Regions from separate parts of the Micromonospora sp. NPDC049139 genome, predicted to be linked through region 1. Evidence: riboswitches for the same ligand, from Rfam matches in the RefSeq annotation. Region 1 holds a riboswitch; each other region holds the start of a gene.

Region 1 (5,350 bases):
CCGAACAGTGTGCCGACGAGCAGCAGCAGCCGGGCCCATCGCCCCGCCGTCACTGTCGCCGCCGCCCGCACACCGACCACGGTAGTCCCCGGGGCCGGTGCGTCCGGGGGCGACCGGCGCACCCGACGGCGAATCCGCCCCGAACGAGACCGCCATCAGGCCACCACGGGAGGGCCGCCCGGCCGCCACCCGACAGTGACATGGTGGTGACCGGCGGCTGCCGGACGGGACGGACCGCGGCCGACACCAGCCCTCACGACCTGCGGCCGGATATCGGGATGGCTACCATTCGGCCGGTGGCCCTCCGCACTCCGCGCCGCCCGCACCGTCGCCCAGACCGGGCGGCGGTTTCGAGCGACCGCGACCGGCCGGGCCGGGCCGTCGCGGTGCGTGACCGAACCGACACCCCAGGGCGATCCGCCGCGGCGGTCACCCGGCCACGCCGAACCGACCGGCCCGCCGGCACGCACCCCGCCCTGGACTCGTTGGGAGACACTCGATGGGCGCCGACCACACCCGTCCCGCACCGTCCGCCCCACCGAGGGTGCGACGGATCCTCGTCGCGACGGTGGTGCCCCTGTTCGTCGCCACCCTGATCGCGGCCCTGCTGCTCTGGCCGTGGGACGCCCCGGACGCCGCGCCCGGCACCGATCCGCCCCGCCACCACGGCACGGTGACCCGGGTGGTGACGGAGCCGTGCCCGCCCACCCCGGAGGCGCCGGAGGGTGCCCCGGAGGGCCCCTGCGGCACCGTGACCGTACGCGTCGACGACGGCCCCGACGCCGGCCAGCAGGTGGAGACGCCCGTACCGGCAGGGCCGGGGGCGCCGACGGTCGCGGTCGGCGACGAGATCATCCTGGTCCAGCTCACCGATCCCGCCGACCCCTCGGCGAGCGCCTACAACATCGCCGAGCACCAGCGCGGCAAGCCGCTGCTCTGGCTGGTGGTGCTGTTCGCCGCCGCGATCGTCGCGTTCGGGCGGTGGCGGGGGCTCGCGGCGCTGGCCGGCCTAGCGGCCAGCTTCGCCATCCTGCTGACCTTCGTGCTGCCCGGCATCAGCGCCGGCAGCCCACCGCTGCTGGTCGCGGTCGTCGGCGCGGCACTGATCATGTTCGTGGTGCTCTACCTGACGCACGGGGTGACCGCGCAGACCTCGGTCGCCGTGCTCGGCACGCTGGGCAGCCTGGTGCTGACGGGCGTGCTCGGCACGATCGCCACCGCGGCGACCCACCTGACCGGGTTCGGCACCGAGGACGCCACCACGCTGTCGATGTTCCAGGCCGACGTCGACCTGCACGGCCTGCTGCTCGCCGGGATCATCATCGGCTCGCTCGGCGTGCTCGACGACGTCACCGTGACACAGGCCGCGACGGTCACCGAGCTGGCGCACGCCAACCCGGGGCTGTCCCGGATGCAGCTGTACCGCGCGGCCACCCGGGTCGGCCGCGCGCACATCGCCTCGACGGTGAACACCATCGTGCTGGCGTACGCCGGGGCCTCGCTGCCGGTGCTGCTCCTGCTGACCGCCGACTCCCGGGCGGTGAGCCAGATCCTGACCAGCGAGTTCCTGGCCCAGGAGATCGTCCGCAGCGCGGTCGCCACCCTGGGCCTGATCGCCGCCGTGCCGCTGACCACCGGGCTCGCGGCCGTGGTGACCACGGCCGGCCGGCGCGGCGGGGAGTCCGCCGACCGCGGCGCACTCCCGACCCCGCCGGCCCCCCGGCCGGCGGCCGACCGGTCCGAGGCGCTGGAGGCCCTCAGCGGGCCGCGCGCCGGAAGCACCCCCTCCGCCGCCCCCGCCGGGTGGCCCGACCGACACGGGAGCACGGACACCGCATGGTGAAACTCCTCAGCGTGACCGATCAGGACGTCCCGCCTGATAAACGCGTCACTGGTCACCCTCCGCCGTTACGAAATAACGCATTTAGTCGGCTTAGGGACGTAGATCCCCGGGAGGGCTCTCGGGTAACCTCGCTGCCGGTCACCGCCGAAGGCGCGCAGCGGCGCCTGCGGTGCCGCCGCCCAATCGCCGCCAGGCGAGCCGGGGACCCAGGCACGTGGGGTGAATCCGCGACAGCGGTAGGGGCCACTTCCGCCCCGAACCCGTCAGCTAACCCGGTCGGCGGTCGACGGAAGGGAAAACTGTGACGGCACCCCTACGCCGCTGGTTGACACCTGTGGTGGCCGTGATCGCCGCCCTGGCCGTCTTCGCCGGGCCTCTCCCGGCGGCGGCCGCACCCACCCCACCGGCCCAACCCTCCGGCCACGGGGACGACGAGCCCAAGCTGCTCAACGACCTGATCGAGACGCGGAACCGCAGCTACGTCCAGGCCAAGGCGAAGCTCGCGAAGTCGAAGAAGCGCCAACTGGAACTGGCCCTGGAGGTCGACCGGGCGCAGGCCGACCTGGCAGCACTGGCCCCGCAGGTGAGCCAGATCGCCGCCCAGTCCTACCGGACCGGGCGGATCGGCGCGGTGTCGATGCTGCTGGACACCGCCAGCCCCGACTCGTTCGTCAAGCGCGCCGCCGCCCTCGACGAGCTGAACCTGGTCAATGCCAAGAAGCTCGCCGAGGTGAACGCGGTCAAGACCCGCGCCGAGCAGGCCAAGCTGGCGCTCGATGCCGAGGTCCGCGAGCAGCAGAAGCTGACCAACGAGATGGCCCGCGGCAAGCGCGACGCGGAGAAGGCGCTCGCACTGGTCGGCGGCAGAGGGCTGACCGGCGGCAAGGTGGTCGCCACCTCGCCGGTGGCCCGGATGGCACCGGGTCGTACCGCCGACGGCGACTGGAAGCCCCTGTCCTGCACCGAGAACGACCCCACCACCTCCGGCTGCATCACCGCGCGCACCCTGCACATGTACAAGGAGGTCAAGCGGGCCGGCTTCAACCGCTTCGTCGGCTGTTACCGCTCCGGCGGGCCGTACGAGCATCCGAAGGGCCGGGCCTGCGACTGGTCGCTGCAGAGAAGCGGCTTCTCCCCCTGGCACAACGACGACACCTACATGTACGGCAACAACCTGACCGCGTTCCTGGTCCGCAACGCCGACCGGCTCGGCATCTACTACGTGATCTGGAACCGGCAGATCTGGTTCCCGGCGACCGGCTGGAAGTCCTACAGCGGCCCGTCGAACCATACGGACCACGTGCACGTATCCCTGCTCTGACGCAGCCAACGACAGGGCCGCCCCGCGCCTGCGGGGCGGCCCTGTCGGCGTCTCTGGGCCCTGCCGGCATCTGTAAGGCGTCTCTACGACCCGCTCCGGCGTCGCGCGGCCCGGTCCGGACAGCTGTGGGCCCGGTCGGCGCTCTCGGCGCTTCTGGGACCCGTGGGCGGTTGAGGCCCACTCGGCGTCCGTTGGCCCCCGTCGACGGGCGTCGGCGTCCCGGGCCGAGCGAAGGAACGGGTCAGGCGAGGGCGGCACTGACGGCAGGCTGCGCCCCGTCGACCGCGCCCGACCCGTTGGCCACCTCGGCGCTCCCCCGCGCCTCGCCGGCGGACACGGCGGTCACCGCCCGAGCCTCGCCGGCCGCCAGCCGGTACGACATGCCCACGACGGCGCAGCGCCCGGCGGCCACCTCGGCGGCGAGCACGGCCGACCTGTCCAGCATCGCCTCGACGGTCTGCGCGATGTGGATGTCGACGATGCGGTCGATGTCGTCCACGCCCTCGGCGGCGGCGCGGCGCAGGCTGGGCACCACGGCGTCCACCACGGCGCCCAGGTGCCCGGCCGGGGACGTGCCGGTGGCGTCCGCCGTACGGGCCGCCTGGACCGCCCCGCAGGAGTCGTGCCCGAGCACCACCACCAGCGGTGTGCGCAGGACCGTCACGGCGTACTCGACGCTGCCCAGCACCTCGGGGCCGACCGTGTGCCCGGCGGTGCGTACCACGAAGAGGTCGCCGAGGCCGCGGTCAAAGATGATCTCCGCGGCGAGCCGGGAGTCGGAGCAACCGACGATCACCGCGAACGGGTGCTGCCCGTCCGCGACCGCGGCACGGTGCCCGGCGTCCTGGTTGGGGTGGCGGGGGGTGCCGGTGACGAACCGGCGGTTGCCGGCCTGCAACTCGGCGAGCGCCTGCTCCGGACCGCCCGGGGTGGGGAACGCGTCCCGCACGGCGGTCGGGTCTTCCGGTGCCGGCTCCGACGACTTCCGCTCCGGGCCCGGCTGAGCGCCGGGGGATCCGGGACGACTCATCTCCCTCACCTCGTCCCTCACGAACGACCTGGTCACCCCGGCCGACGCTGGGCGCGGGCTACCCCCACGGTCACACGCACCCGAAGATACGTCAAGGGATGCGTGATATGCGTTTCATATGTTCGCGCCCGCCCGCAGACGTCGGGCGGGGCCTCCCGCGCGAGGGCGCGGCGGAAAACCCGAAAGGCGCGCCATACGATGACGACATGGCGACGACAGGGGAGAACGGGAGCACCCGCAACTGGACGTTCCTGACGAACCACGGGCACGTGCTGCTCGCCATCGCCCGCAACCCCACCGCCCGGCTACGCGACGTCGCGGACGAGGTGGGCGTCACCGAGCGGGCCGCCCAGGCGATCGTCGCCGACCTGGAGGCGGGCGGCTACCTGCACCGCACCCGGGTGGGCCGGCGCAACGAGTACACGCTCAACCCGGCCGGGCGGTTCCGGCACCCCGCCGAGGCCGACCGGCAGGTCGGCGACCTGCTCGCCCTCTTCACCGACGACGATCCCGAGAGCGCCGGCCGCACCTGAGGCCCGGGGGGCAGGCCCCGCCGTCGGCGCGCGACGGTAATCCCATCGCCTGCGCGACATCGGCGGCGCCGCGTCCGTCGCCAGGCTGTCAGGGCTCTCGCCGGCGACACGGCCGAGACGGCCGACGGAGGACGATCAGCCGCCGCGGGCGACGGGGCCGATCAGCTGACGTTCGATGGGGGTCATGCTGAGCATCACCCACTGCACCTTGCCCTTGGTGATCAGGCCGACCATCTCGGGGTGCAGCTGGGTGAACCAGCTCTGCACGCTCATCAGGCCCAGCGCGCTCGCCGCCGTCGCGGCCTCCGTCTCTGCCAACCGCTGGAGCAGCACGATGTCGCTGCGTACCAGCGCGTCGACGTCCCAGCCGGCCAGGTCGTCGCGGACCACCAGGGTGGCCCGCCAGGGCGCGCTGAGGCCCGAGTCAGGGCCGGTGACCGGGCCGGTGTCGATCACGACGAGCTGCGGCTCGGTCGGGGTGGCCGCGGTCGGCGGCGCAACGCCCGGCGGTAGAAACGAGGCGACCTCCCGGCCGATGACGCAGCGCCGCAGGAAGCTGTCCCACTCCTGCTCGCGGGCGGTCTGGATGAACAGCCGGGCACCGAGCGCGAGGGCGCGGAACG
Region 2 (5,350 bases), on a different contig from region 1:
AGACCTGGACGGCGGGCCGGCCGTGCCCCTCGCCGGCGCCGCCCGCGACGCCCGGCTCCCGACGGGCGAGCATCGCCACGTCGACGGTGAACTCGAACAGCCGCCAGTCGACCTGCGGCGCGGCCCGGTGGCTGCGGGCCAGCCGGGCGACCCGGGCCGGGTCGGTGACCGGCCGGGCGTGGCCGGCGACGTAGGCCTCGTCGTCACTCTCCTCCGGCGGGAAGGAGTGCAGGGCGTAGCGGCCGTCGCGTTCCAGGTCGCGCCGCTTCGGCGAGTCGACCACGAAGCAGAAGAGCCCCTCATCGGTGATCACCGGAGAGACGGGGTGGACCCGGGGCCCGCCGTCGGCGCGGACGGTGGCCAGGTAGCCGAAGCCCGGCCCGTACTGCTGCATGAGGGAGCGGATCCCGTCGGCGAGGCGGGGCTCGTCGGCGGCGAATTCGGACCAGGAAGCCATGCCGACATTCTATCGAACACGTGTACGAACAGGTAGTCCGACACGCAGGCCACGCACATCGCTCGCTAAGGTGGTGCGATGCTGCTCTCCGACCGCGACCTGGTCTCCGAGATCAAGGCGGGCACGCTCGCGCTGGAGCCGTTCGAGCCCACGCTGGTGCAACCGTCCAGCATCGACGTACGCCTGGACAAGCTCTTCCGGGTCTTCAACAACCACCTCTACACCCACATCGACCCGGCGATGCAGCAGGACGACCTGACGTCGATGGTCGAGGTGCCCGAGGGCGAGCCGTTCGTGCTGCACCCGGGCGAGTTCGTGCTCGCCTCGACGCTGGAGGTGATCTCCCTCGGCGACCAGCTCGCCGGGCGGCTGGAGGGCAAGTCGAGCCTGGGACGGCTCGGCCTGCTCACCCACTCCACCGCGGGCTTCATCGACCCGGGCTTCTCCGGCCACGTGACACTGGAGCTGTCCAACGTGGCCAACCTGCCCATCACCCTCTGGCCGGGCATGAAGATCGGTCAGCTCTGCATCTTCCGGCTCTCGTCGCCGGCCGAGCACCCGTACGGCTCGGCCGTCTACGGCTCGCGCTACCAGGGGCAGCGCGGCCCGACCCCGAGCCGCTCCTGGCAGCACTGGCGCACCTGGCCGACCCGCTGACCCGACGGCCGCCTGTTAGGAAGGGGCCCTTCCTCTACCGAATGCGTTAGGAAGGGCCCCTTCCTTACACCTCAGCCGGGGCGGCCGTAACTGTGGATCGGGCCGTCGTCGACCTTCTTCATCTTGACCGGCACCCCGGCTCGGGAGGCGTGCACCACCCAGCCCCCGCCGACGTACATGCCGACGTGGTGCAGGTCGCTGTAGTAGAAGACCAGGTCTCCCGGGCGCAGCTCGCCCCGGGTGACGGTCGCGGTGACCCGGCGCTGCTGCGCGGCGTTGTGCGGGAGCGATACCCCGGCCTTCGCCCAGGCGGCGAGCATCAGGCCCGAGCAGTCGTACGCGTTCGGGCCCTCGGCGCCCCAGACGTAGGGCTTGCCGATCTGGGCGCAGGCGAACTTGACCGCGGTGCCGGCACCGCCACCCGGGTAGCTGGCCGGGCAGGGGGCGGGGCGCAGCGAACCGCCGCCGCCGCTGCCGTAGATCCGCAGCCGCAGCTTCTGCAGCCGGTCGATCTCGGCGTTGATCTGTTTCTTCTTCGCGGCGAGCTGGGCCTCCGTCCGGCCGAGTTGGACGACCATCTCGTCGAGCGGGGCCTTCTTCTCGGCCAGCCGGTCGCGCAGCTCGGCGACCTGCCGCACGTCCTGCTGCTGGTGCTGGGCGAACCGGTCGAGCAGTTCGAGCTGGCCGACCATCTGGTCGGGCGAGCGGCTGCCCAGCAGGGCGTTGACGGCGGAGACGTTCTCGCCCTTGTAGGCGCGGACGGCCAGCGCGCTGACCTCCTCCATCGCCTGCTCGACCTGCCGTTCCAAGGGCTCGATCTGCTTGGCGAGGGCGTCGGCCTGCCTGCGCTTGGCGGCCAGGTCCTGGCGGGTGGCGTTGTGCCGTTCGATGATCGGTTCGAGCTTGTTCCAGTCCTCGTCGATCTGGCGCTCGATCTCGGCGACCGTCGGTTCGGCGTGGGCCGCCGTGGCGCCGCCGGTCAGGACGACGGCGAACGCGGCCAAGGCGGCGAGGGCGGTGGTGCAGCGGTACCAGCGTGGGCGCGGCGCAGCCGTCGTCGGGCCGGCGGGTGCCGACCGTGCCGACGGTGGCCGCGGGGCATGGTGTGCCACCGGGCTCCGTACTCCTTCTTCCCGTACCGCCTACCGGGTTAGCTGACGGGTTCGGGCGGGAAGGGGACGCCCTACCGCAGGTGCTGCGGATTCACCCCGGGGTACCTGGGTCCCCGGCTCGCTCGGGAGCGACTCGGCGGTGTCGGACCGTTACCGCCCCGGATGGACGGACTGTCGCCGGCCGACGAATGACCAGAGTAGAGATGGTCGTTATCGATCCGCAACCCATCGCGCCGTGACACACCGTACTCATGCGGGCCGGTGGAGCGTGTCACTCGGGGCGACGAAATTTTCCTTCTTCGGTAAGTGACGCATGGAAAGGTATTGACCGGAGGTGGCGCCCGGGGCGAAGGTGGCCCCACATTCGCCCGTCCGACCTGGGGGTCTGATGCACCTGTCAGCGACATCGAGGAGCAGACGCGTCCTGCTGGCCGCCGCCGTGGCGGCCGCCCTGGCGGCGACGCCGCTCACCGCCGCCGGAACCGCCGCCGCCGCGCCGACGACCGACCGGCAGCAGCAGTACGCCGCCGCGGCGGCGGAGTACGGCGTGCCGGAGAGCGTCCTGCTCGGAGTCTCCTACCTGCAGTCCCGCTGGGACACCAACGCCGGAACGCCGAGCACCAGCGGCGGCTTCGGACCGATGCACCTCACCGACGCGGAGTACGTCGCCGCCCTGCCCGGGGGTACCCACCACGACGACGGCACCGAGGACCCGCGGGGCGACGACTCCCGCCCGTCCCTGGCCGAGGCGCACGAGCCACCGGACACCCCGCCGCCCGCCGAGGCCTCGCTGCGGACGCTCGACGCCGCCGCCGAGCTGACCGGCGCCAGCGAGGAGGCGCTGCGGACGGACGTCACGGCGAACATCCGGGGCGGCGCGGCGCTGCTGGCCGCGTACCAGAAGCAGATCGGCGCCCCGGTCGGCGCCGACACCGACCCGGCGGCCTGGTACGGCGCGGTGGCCCGCTACTCCGGCGCGGACAGCGCCGACGCCGCGGCGGCCTTCGCCAACGAGGTGTACGCCACCATCGGCGCCGGCGACAGCCGGCTGACCGACGACGGACAGCGGGTCACCCTCGCCGCCCGCGCGGTGCAGCCGGAACGCTCCTGGCTCGACCAGCTGGGCCTGCGCAAGGTCGCCCGGCCCGACGGGCTGGAGTGCCCCGACACGATCTCCTGCGAGTGGATCCCGGCGCCCTACGTGCAGTACGGCCCGGCCGTGGGTGACTACGGCAACCACGACCTCGCCGACCGGCCGGCCCAGCAGAAGATCGAGTACATCGTCATCCACGACACCGAGGGCTACTTCGGGCCCAGCGTCAACCTCGTCAAGGACCCGAGGCGGGTGGGCTGGCACTACACCCTGCGCTCGGTGGACGGCCACATCGCCCAGCACATCAAGACCAAGAACGTCGGCTGGCACGCCGGCAACTGGTACGTGAACGCCAAGTCCATCGGCCTGGAGCACGAGGGCTTCGCGGGGCACGGCACCTGGTACACCGAGGCGATGTACCGCACCTCCGCCAAGCTGGTCCGCCACCTGGCGCTGCGGTACAACATCCCGCTGGACCGGCAGCACATCGTCGGTCACGACAACGTCCCCGGCACCGTCGCCTCGACCGTGCGCGGCATGCACTGGGACCCGGGCCCGTACTGGGACTGGTCGCACTACTTCGACCTGCTCAAGGCGCCGTTCACGTCGACCGCCACGCCGCAGACGGGGCTGGTCACCATCGACCCCGACTTCGCCACCAACCAGCCGCAGTTCACCGGCTGCAACCGGCAGCCGCCGGGCGTGCCGAACCCGCCCCCGCCGGTGGCTCCCTGCCCGCTGCGCGGCTCGTCCGCGGTGATCCTGCACAGCGCGCCGAGCCACGACGCGCCGCTGGTCAACGACATCGCGCTGCGGCCCGACGGCACCCCGAACACCATGTACATCTCCGACCACGGCGCCCGGGCCTCCGCCGGGCAGACGTACGCCCTGGCCGAGGTGCGGGGGGACTGGACCGCGATCTGGTACCTCGGCCAGAAGGCGTGGTTCCACAACCCCGCCTCGAAGCCGACCGCGAAGTGGTCCGTGGGCTTCGTGGTGACCCCGAAGGACGGCAGGGCCACCATCCCGGTCTACGGCCGGGCCTACCCGGAGCAGGCCGCCTACCCGGCCGGCGTGCCCTACCAGCCGATCTCCCCGCTCCAGTACACCCTCTCGGCCGGCCAGCGGTACGCCGTCGGCACGGTGCTCCCCGGCGAGTACTACCGGGCCGTCACGTTCGACGGGTCGTCGCCGGGTGACTGGACGGTGATCCGCGGCGAGAACAGGTACGTGCAGATCCAGTTCGGCCACCGGGTCATGTACGTCAACCTGGACGACGTGAACCTGCTGCCCTCCGCGCTGGACGCGCCCCGCTGACCCACCGCTCGCCCGGGCTGGCGCAGGCCGTCCCCGAGCACGGCGAGGGCCCTCGGTCTACTCGACCGGGGGCCCTCTCCGTTCAGGTGGCGCGGGATCAGCCGGGTCTGCGGAAACCGGCCACCGGCATCGTGTTGATGCTGGAGACGTTGACCGGCTTGCCGGCCCGGGGCGCGTGCACCATCTTGTCGTTGCCGAGGTAGAGGCCGACGTGGTGCAGATCGCTGAAGAAGAACACCAGGTCACCCGGGCGTGCCTCGGAGCGCGGGATGGCCTTGCCCTCGTTCCACTGCGCGCCGGTGAAGTGCGTCAGGTGGATGCCCGCCGCCTTGTAGGCGTACTGGGTCAGACCCGAGCAGTCGAACGAGTTGGGGCCGGTGGCGCCCCAGACGTACGGGTCGCCGACCTGGGCGCAGGCGGTCTTGATGGCGGTCCGGGCCGCCTCGCTGACCACGCCGTTGATGGTCGGGCACTTCTCCGTCTTGACGGTGGTCACCGGCAGCGACGCCTCGAGCTTCTTGATGTCGGCGTCGATCTGCTTCTTCTTCGCCGCCAGGTCGTTCTGCTGCTTGGTCTGCGCCACGATCAGCGCGTCGAGCTTCTGCTTCTCCGCGTCGAACCTGTCGCGGACCTTGGTGACGCCCTCGAGCTGCTTGCGCTCCTGGGCGGCCAGCCGGTCCAGGAGGGTCAGCTGCTCGGTGAGCGTGTCCGGCC
Region 3 (5,350 bases), on a different contig from region 1:
GCTGCACGTCGGGCGGCTCGGCATCCGGGACGAGGACGCGACCACCCTGGTGGTCGACTGGCGGGCCCCAGCCGCCGCCGCCTTCTACCAGGCCACCCCGGCGGAGCCGCTGGGCGTGGTGCGGCGGCGCATGATCCAGTCCTCCGGTGAGCGGGTCACCCGGATCGAGGACGACCTGCTCGATCCCGCCGCCGCGCCCGCCGACATGGCGGTGGTCGGCGACGGCGCGCTGCTCGCCACGCTGTCGAAGGCCACCGGCCGGGGCATGCGGGACATCGTCGCCACCATCCAGCGGGAGCAGGACGAGGCCATCCGCTCCCCCGGCTCCGGGGTGACGATCGTCTCCGGCGGCCCGGGCACCGGCAAGACGGCGGTCGCCCTGCACCGGGCCGCGTACCTGCTCTACTCCGACCGCAGCCGGTACGCCGGCGGCGGCATCCTGGTGGTCGGCCCGTCCTCGGTCTTCGTCGAGTACATCGCCTCGGTGCTGCCCTCGCTCGGCGAGGACACCGCCACGCTGCACTCGCTGGGCACGCTGTTCCCGGGCATGAGCGCCACCCGTACCGACCCGCCGGCCGTGGCGGCGGTCAAGGGCTCGCTGCGGATGCGCCGGGTGCTGGAACGGGCGGCCCGGGACGCGGTGCCGGACGGCCCGGCCGAGCTGCGACTGCTCTACCGGGGCGAGCTGCTCCGGCTGGACCGCCGCGAGCTGGACGCCATCCGGGAGCGGGCGATGCCCCGGGGCGCCCGCCGCAACGAGGTGCGCCGCGCCGGCTTCGACGGCGTCTTCGCCGCGCTCTGGGCGCAGGCCCGTCGGCTGGGCATCGGCCGGCTGCCCGAGCAGCGCGCGTTCGAGGACGAGGTCGCCGAGCGGCCGGAGTTCCGGGAGTTCCTCAAGGCGTGGTGGCCCCGGCTGCACCCCCGGCACGTGCTGGGCTGGCTGGCCCGCCCCGACCGGCTGCGCCGGTACGCCGGCGGGATCCTCTCCGGCGCCGAGATCCGGCTGCTGACCGACGCGTACCGGAGTCTGGACTCCGCCGGGCTGACGATCGCCGACATCGCGCTGCTGGACGAGCTGGACGCGCTGCTCGGCAAGCCGATGAAGCCGGCCCGGCGGAAGCGGGACCCGTTCCAGCTGGCCGGCGGGGTCCGCGAGCTGAGCACGTTCGCCGACCGGCAGCGCGCGGCCCGCGAGGCGGCGCGGCAGCGCCCGGAGGACTACCGGGAGTACGCGCACGTCGTGGTCGACGAGTCGCAGGACGTCTCGCCGATGCAGTGGCGCATGATCGGCCGGCGCGGCCGGCTGGCCTCGTGGACGGTGGTGGGCGACCCGGCGCAGACGGCGTGGACGGGCGACCCGGAGGAGCTGACCCGGGCCCGGGACCAGGCGCTGGGCCGGCGCAAGCGGCACCACTTCACCCTGACCACGAACTACCGCAACTCGGCGGAGATCTTCGCGGTGGCGGCGGCCGAGATCCGCCGGCTGCACCCGGACCTCCCGCTGCCCAGGGCGGTGCGCTCCACCGGCGTCGATCCGGTCGAGCTGGTGGTGCCGCCGGCGGAGCTGGAGACCGCCGTGGTGACGGCGGCCACGGCGCTGCTGGCCGAGGTGGAGGGCACCGTGGGCGTGATCACCCCGGTGCCCCGCCGGGACGAGGTGGCCGGGTGGCTGGGCGGGCTGGGCGCGCCGCGCCTGCAGGTGGTGACCAGCCTGGAGGCCAAGGGCATGGAGTACGACGGCGTGGTCCTGGTCGCCCCGGGTGAGATCCGGGCCGACCCGGGTTCGGGCGTACGGACGCTCTACGTCGCGCTGTCGCGGGCCACCCAGCGGCTGACCACCGTCGACCCGACCGGCTGAGTCGTCCCGGCCGCCGCCGGGCAGTCACTTGCACATATTGCGATGTGAGCATAGATTGAACCGGGTCCGGACGGGTGACGGAAGGTGGGCGCGTGGGTGCAGGTCATGACCACCACCACGGGTCGGTCGCGAATGCCGCGCACCGCCACCGGGGCCGCCTCTGGGCGGCGTTCGCGCTGCTCGGCGCCCTGATGGTGGTGGAGGCGGTGGCCGCCTTCCGCACCGGCTCGCTGGCCCTGCTGAGCGACGCCGGGCACATGTTCACCGACGTGCTCGGCATCGGCATGGCGCTCGCGGCGATCACCGCGACCCGGCGCGCCGGCGCGGACCCGCAGCGCACCTTCGGCCTCTACCGGCTGGAGGTGCTGGCCGCCCTGGCCAACGCCGTGCTGCTCTCCGGCGTCGCGGTCTACGTGGTCGTCGAGGCCGTACGCCGGTTCGGCGACCCGCCGGAGGTGCTCGCCGGCCCGATGCTCGCGGTCGCCGTGCTCGGCCTGCTCGCCAACGTGGCCGCCTTCGCCCTGCTGCGGTCCGGGGCGAAGGAGAGCATCAACATGCAGGGCGCATACCTGGAGGTGCTGGGCGACCTGCTGGGCTCACTCGGCGTGATCGGCGCGGCCCTGCTGATCGCCGTCACCGACTGGTGGTGGGCGGACCCGCTGGTCGCGGTGGCCATCGGGCTGTTCATCCTGCCCCGCACCTGGCGGCTCGGGCGCGCCGCGCTGCGCATCCTGGTGCAGGCCGCGCCGGAGCACCTCGAGGTCGCCAGGGTGCACGACCGGCTGGCCGCCGTGCCCGGCGTGGCCGAGGTGCACGACCTGCACGTCTGGACGCTGACCTCCGGGATGGAGGTGGCCTCGGCGCACCTGACCATGGCGCCGGGCGCGGAGGTCGGCGCGGTGCTCACCGCAGCCCGGACGGCCCTGCACGAGGACTTCCAGATCGAGCACGCGACGTTGCAGATCGAGCCGGGGGCGTCTCCCGGGGCCTGCGGGTCGGTTGAGTGGTAATGAGCACAGCCTTAAATCTGGGAGAGTATTGTTGACTTATGCCGGATTTGACGGTAAGCGGACAGGCACCCTCAGTCACCTGCGCTGCACCAGTCACACCGGCACCGGTAGGCTCGGTTCCGGCCTCCGCCAGGCGGCACCCACCGGTGCCGGCGGTGGCCGCCGCCTAATCGCCCGGCGGGGCGAACCGGGGAACCAAGTTCGTGGGGTGCATCCGCGTCAGCGGTAGGGATCTTCCGTCCCGAACCCGTCAGCTAACCCGGTCGGCGGCTGACGGAAGGACACGTGTATGCCAGTGATGGCACCTGTACGACGACGCGCCGCCCGGTTGGCGGCCCTGATCGCCGTGACGCTCACCCTCGGCGCCGCGGTCGCCCCGGTCACCACCGCCCCCGCGGCGGCCGCCTCCCGGGCCGGCCTGCTCGCCGCAGCCCCCGGCCAGGACCAGGAGGGCGGCACGCCCGCCCTGCGGGCCCAGCTCGAAGCCGCCAGCAAGGGCTACCTGGACGCCAAGCGGGCGCTGGACACGTCGGTCAAACGGCAGCAGCAGCTCGCCACGCAGCTCAAGACGACCGAGAGCGAGCTGACCGAGCGGAGCAGCAAGGTCGGCGAGATCGCCGGGGTGGCCTACCGGACCGGCCGGCTGGGGGTGGTGTCCGCCCTGCTCAACAGCAGCTCGCCGGACGGCTTCATGGACCGGGCCGCCGCTCTCGACGCGGTGGCCGCCAACGAGGACCGGGCGCTCCGCGAGCTCCAGGAGACCCGTGACCAGGCCGCCCGCACCAAGCTGGCCCTGGACGGCGAGATCCGGGAGCAGCGCAAGCAGGTCACGCTGATGGCCAAGCGCAAGGACCAGGCGGAGCGGGCGCTGACGGTGGCCAACCGGTCGCAGTCGAGCGGCGGCGGGCCGGGCGGCAGCTCCACCGCGACGGCGAAGCCGGCGCCGCGCAACTCCGACGGGTCCTGGCCGTCCGAGTCGTGCAGCGTCAACGACCCCACCCCCGCCAACGGTTGCATCACCCCGCGCACCCTGCACGCGCTCAACCAGGCCAAGGCGTCCGGCTTCACCCGCTACGTCTCCTGCTACCGCCCCGGCGGCTCCGGCGAGCACCCCAAGGGCCGGGCCTGCGACTTCGCGGCTCAGAAGAGCGGGTTCGGGGGCGACGCCACCGGCGGCGACAGGACGTACGGCAACAACCTGGCGACGTACTTCGTCAAGAACGCCGACCGGCTCGCCGTGCTCTACGTGATCTGGTACAGGCAGATCTGGCTGCCCAGCAGCGGATGGAAGTCGTACAGCGGCGCCAACGGCGACCCGTCCAGCGACCACACCAACCACGTGCACCTGTCGGTCTACTGACGCCCCGGCCCCGGTGACCCGCTCGCGGGTCGCCGGGGCGACCGCCTTCCCGCCGCCACCTCCCCGGCCGACGGCCGGGCATGCCGCCGTGTCGTCGATGCCCGGCTCAGGCGGGCGGTGACTCCGGCGGGTGCCCGCCCAGGGCGACGCCGAGCCGGGCCGCCAGCCCCAGGTGGGCGGCGCGCGCCTGGCTGAAGGCGTAGCCGAAGAGCGGGACCGGCGCGGTGAGGGTGATCTCGACGTCGATCCGGACCACGCCGTCCGGCTCGGCCCGCAGTCGGGTCCGGTTGCGCACCGTGGTGGCCGGCCACTGCCGCGCCACGGTGACGATCTCGTCCGGCCCGTCGACCAGGACGTCGGCCCGGTAGGTGACCGGCAGACGCAGCGGCCCGACGGCCAGCCGGTCGGTGATGAGGTAGCTGGCCCGCGCGCCGCGACGGGGCGACACCCGGCGGACCCGGGCGATCAGCGGGTGCAGGTCCTGCTGCCGGGCCGGGTCCGCGAGCAACCCTGCGGCGTCGGCGAGCGAGCAGCGCGCCTGGACGGTGTAGCTGAAGGAATCCCGCCTGAGCACGCCGTCTCCCCACCGTCGCCGTCGCCCGATCGTCGCGCACCGGCGGCGCGCTGGCAACGGCGCGCCGCGCTCCGCGCGCGTTTGCCGGCCGTCGATCCGCCCGCCCGACTACCGTCGGCGAGTCACCGGCGGGACCCCCGGCCGGCGGGTCAGGCGCCGGGGAGGACCTCGGGGGCGGGCGCGCCGGCGTAGTAGGGCTCGGGGGCGCCGAAGAGGCCGAGCAGGCCGGTCACCCAGAGCTGCCGGTGCACGAACCGACTCGGCTCGGTGACGACGAGCTTGACGCCGCTCACCTCGGCGGTCTGGAAGCCGGCGACCATCGCGCTGATGCCGACGGAGTCGATGAAGGTGACGAGCCTCATGTTGAGCTCGATCCGGTTGGGGCGCCCCTTGGCCAGGACCTCGGCGATCGCCTCGCGCACCTCGTATGCGGTGTCGACGTCGATCTCGCCCCGGGGGGCGATCTCGATGACACCACCGGGCATAACCGACTTCACGATCGACAGGCTCACGCGAGCACCTCCACTCGCCCGTCCGACGGGCGCCTC

What was found. Region 1 has a riboswitch for cyclic di-AMP ahead of ACZ6Q9_RS25545 (coiled-coil domain-containing protein). Riboswitches for the same ligand answer to the same signal wherever they lie in the genome.
Region 2: it holds a riboswitch for cyclic di-AMP, as region 1 does, so the genes downstream of both, ACZ6Q9_RS14995 (C40 family peptidase) here and ACZ6Q9_RS25545 (coiled-coil domain-containing protein) in region 1, are expected to answer to the same signal.
Region 3: it holds a riboswitch for cyclic di-AMP, as region 1 does, so the genes downstream of both, ACZ6Q9_RS28985 (coiled-coil domain-containing protein) here and ACZ6Q9_RS25545 (coiled-coil domain-containing protein) in region 1, are expected to answer to the same signal.

What each region holds. Positions count from the first base shown of each region.
Region 1 covers NZ_JBVJHK010000017.1:127,398-132,747, forward strand. The annotation lists gene ACZ6Q9_RS25535 (hypothetical protein) at 1-71, opposite strand, end outside; gene ACZ6Q9_RS25540 (YibE/F family protein) at 500-1,843, shown strand; cyclic di-AMP (ydaO/yuaA leader) riboswitch at 2,010-2,141, shown strand; gene ACZ6Q9_RS25545 (coiled-coil domain-containing protein) at 2,145-3,164, shown strand; gene ACZ6Q9_RS25550 (carbonic anhydrase) at 3,406-4,194, opposite strand; gene ACZ6Q9_RS25555 (helix-turn-helix transcriptional regulator) at 4,401-4,727, shown strand; gene ACZ6Q9_RS25560 (hypothetical protein) at 4,863-5,350, opposite strand, start outside.
Region 2 covers NZ_JBVJHK010000007.1:4,080-9,429, forward strand. The annotation lists gene ACZ6Q9_RS14985 (pyridoxamine 5'-phosphate oxidase family protein) at 1-457, opposite strand, end outside; gene dcd (dCTP deaminase) at 536-1,114, shown strand; gene ACZ6Q9_RS14995 (C40 family peptidase) at 1,186-2,226, opposite strand; cyclic di-AMP (ydaO/yuaA leader) riboswitch at 2,239-2,375, opposite strand; gene ACZ6Q9_RS15000 (N-acetylmuramoyl-L-alanine amidase) at 2,615-4,636, shown strand; gene ACZ6Q9_RS15005 (C40 family peptidase) at 4,734-5,350, opposite strand, start outside.
Region 3 covers NZ_JBVJHK010000022.1:101,891-107,240, reverse strand. The annotation lists gene ACZ6Q9_RS28995 (HelD family protein) at 1-1,858, shown strand, start outside; gene ACZ6Q9_RS28990 (cation diffusion facilitator family transporter) at 1,951-2,868, shown strand; cyclic di-AMP (ydaO/yuaA leader) riboswitch at 3,022-3,153, shown strand; gene ACZ6Q9_RS28985 (coiled-coil domain-containing protein) at 3,167-4,228, shown strand; gene ACZ6Q9_RS28980 (SRPBCC family protein) at 4,335-4,802, opposite strand; gene ACZ6Q9_RS28975 (STAS domain-containing protein) at 4,952-5,314, opposite strand.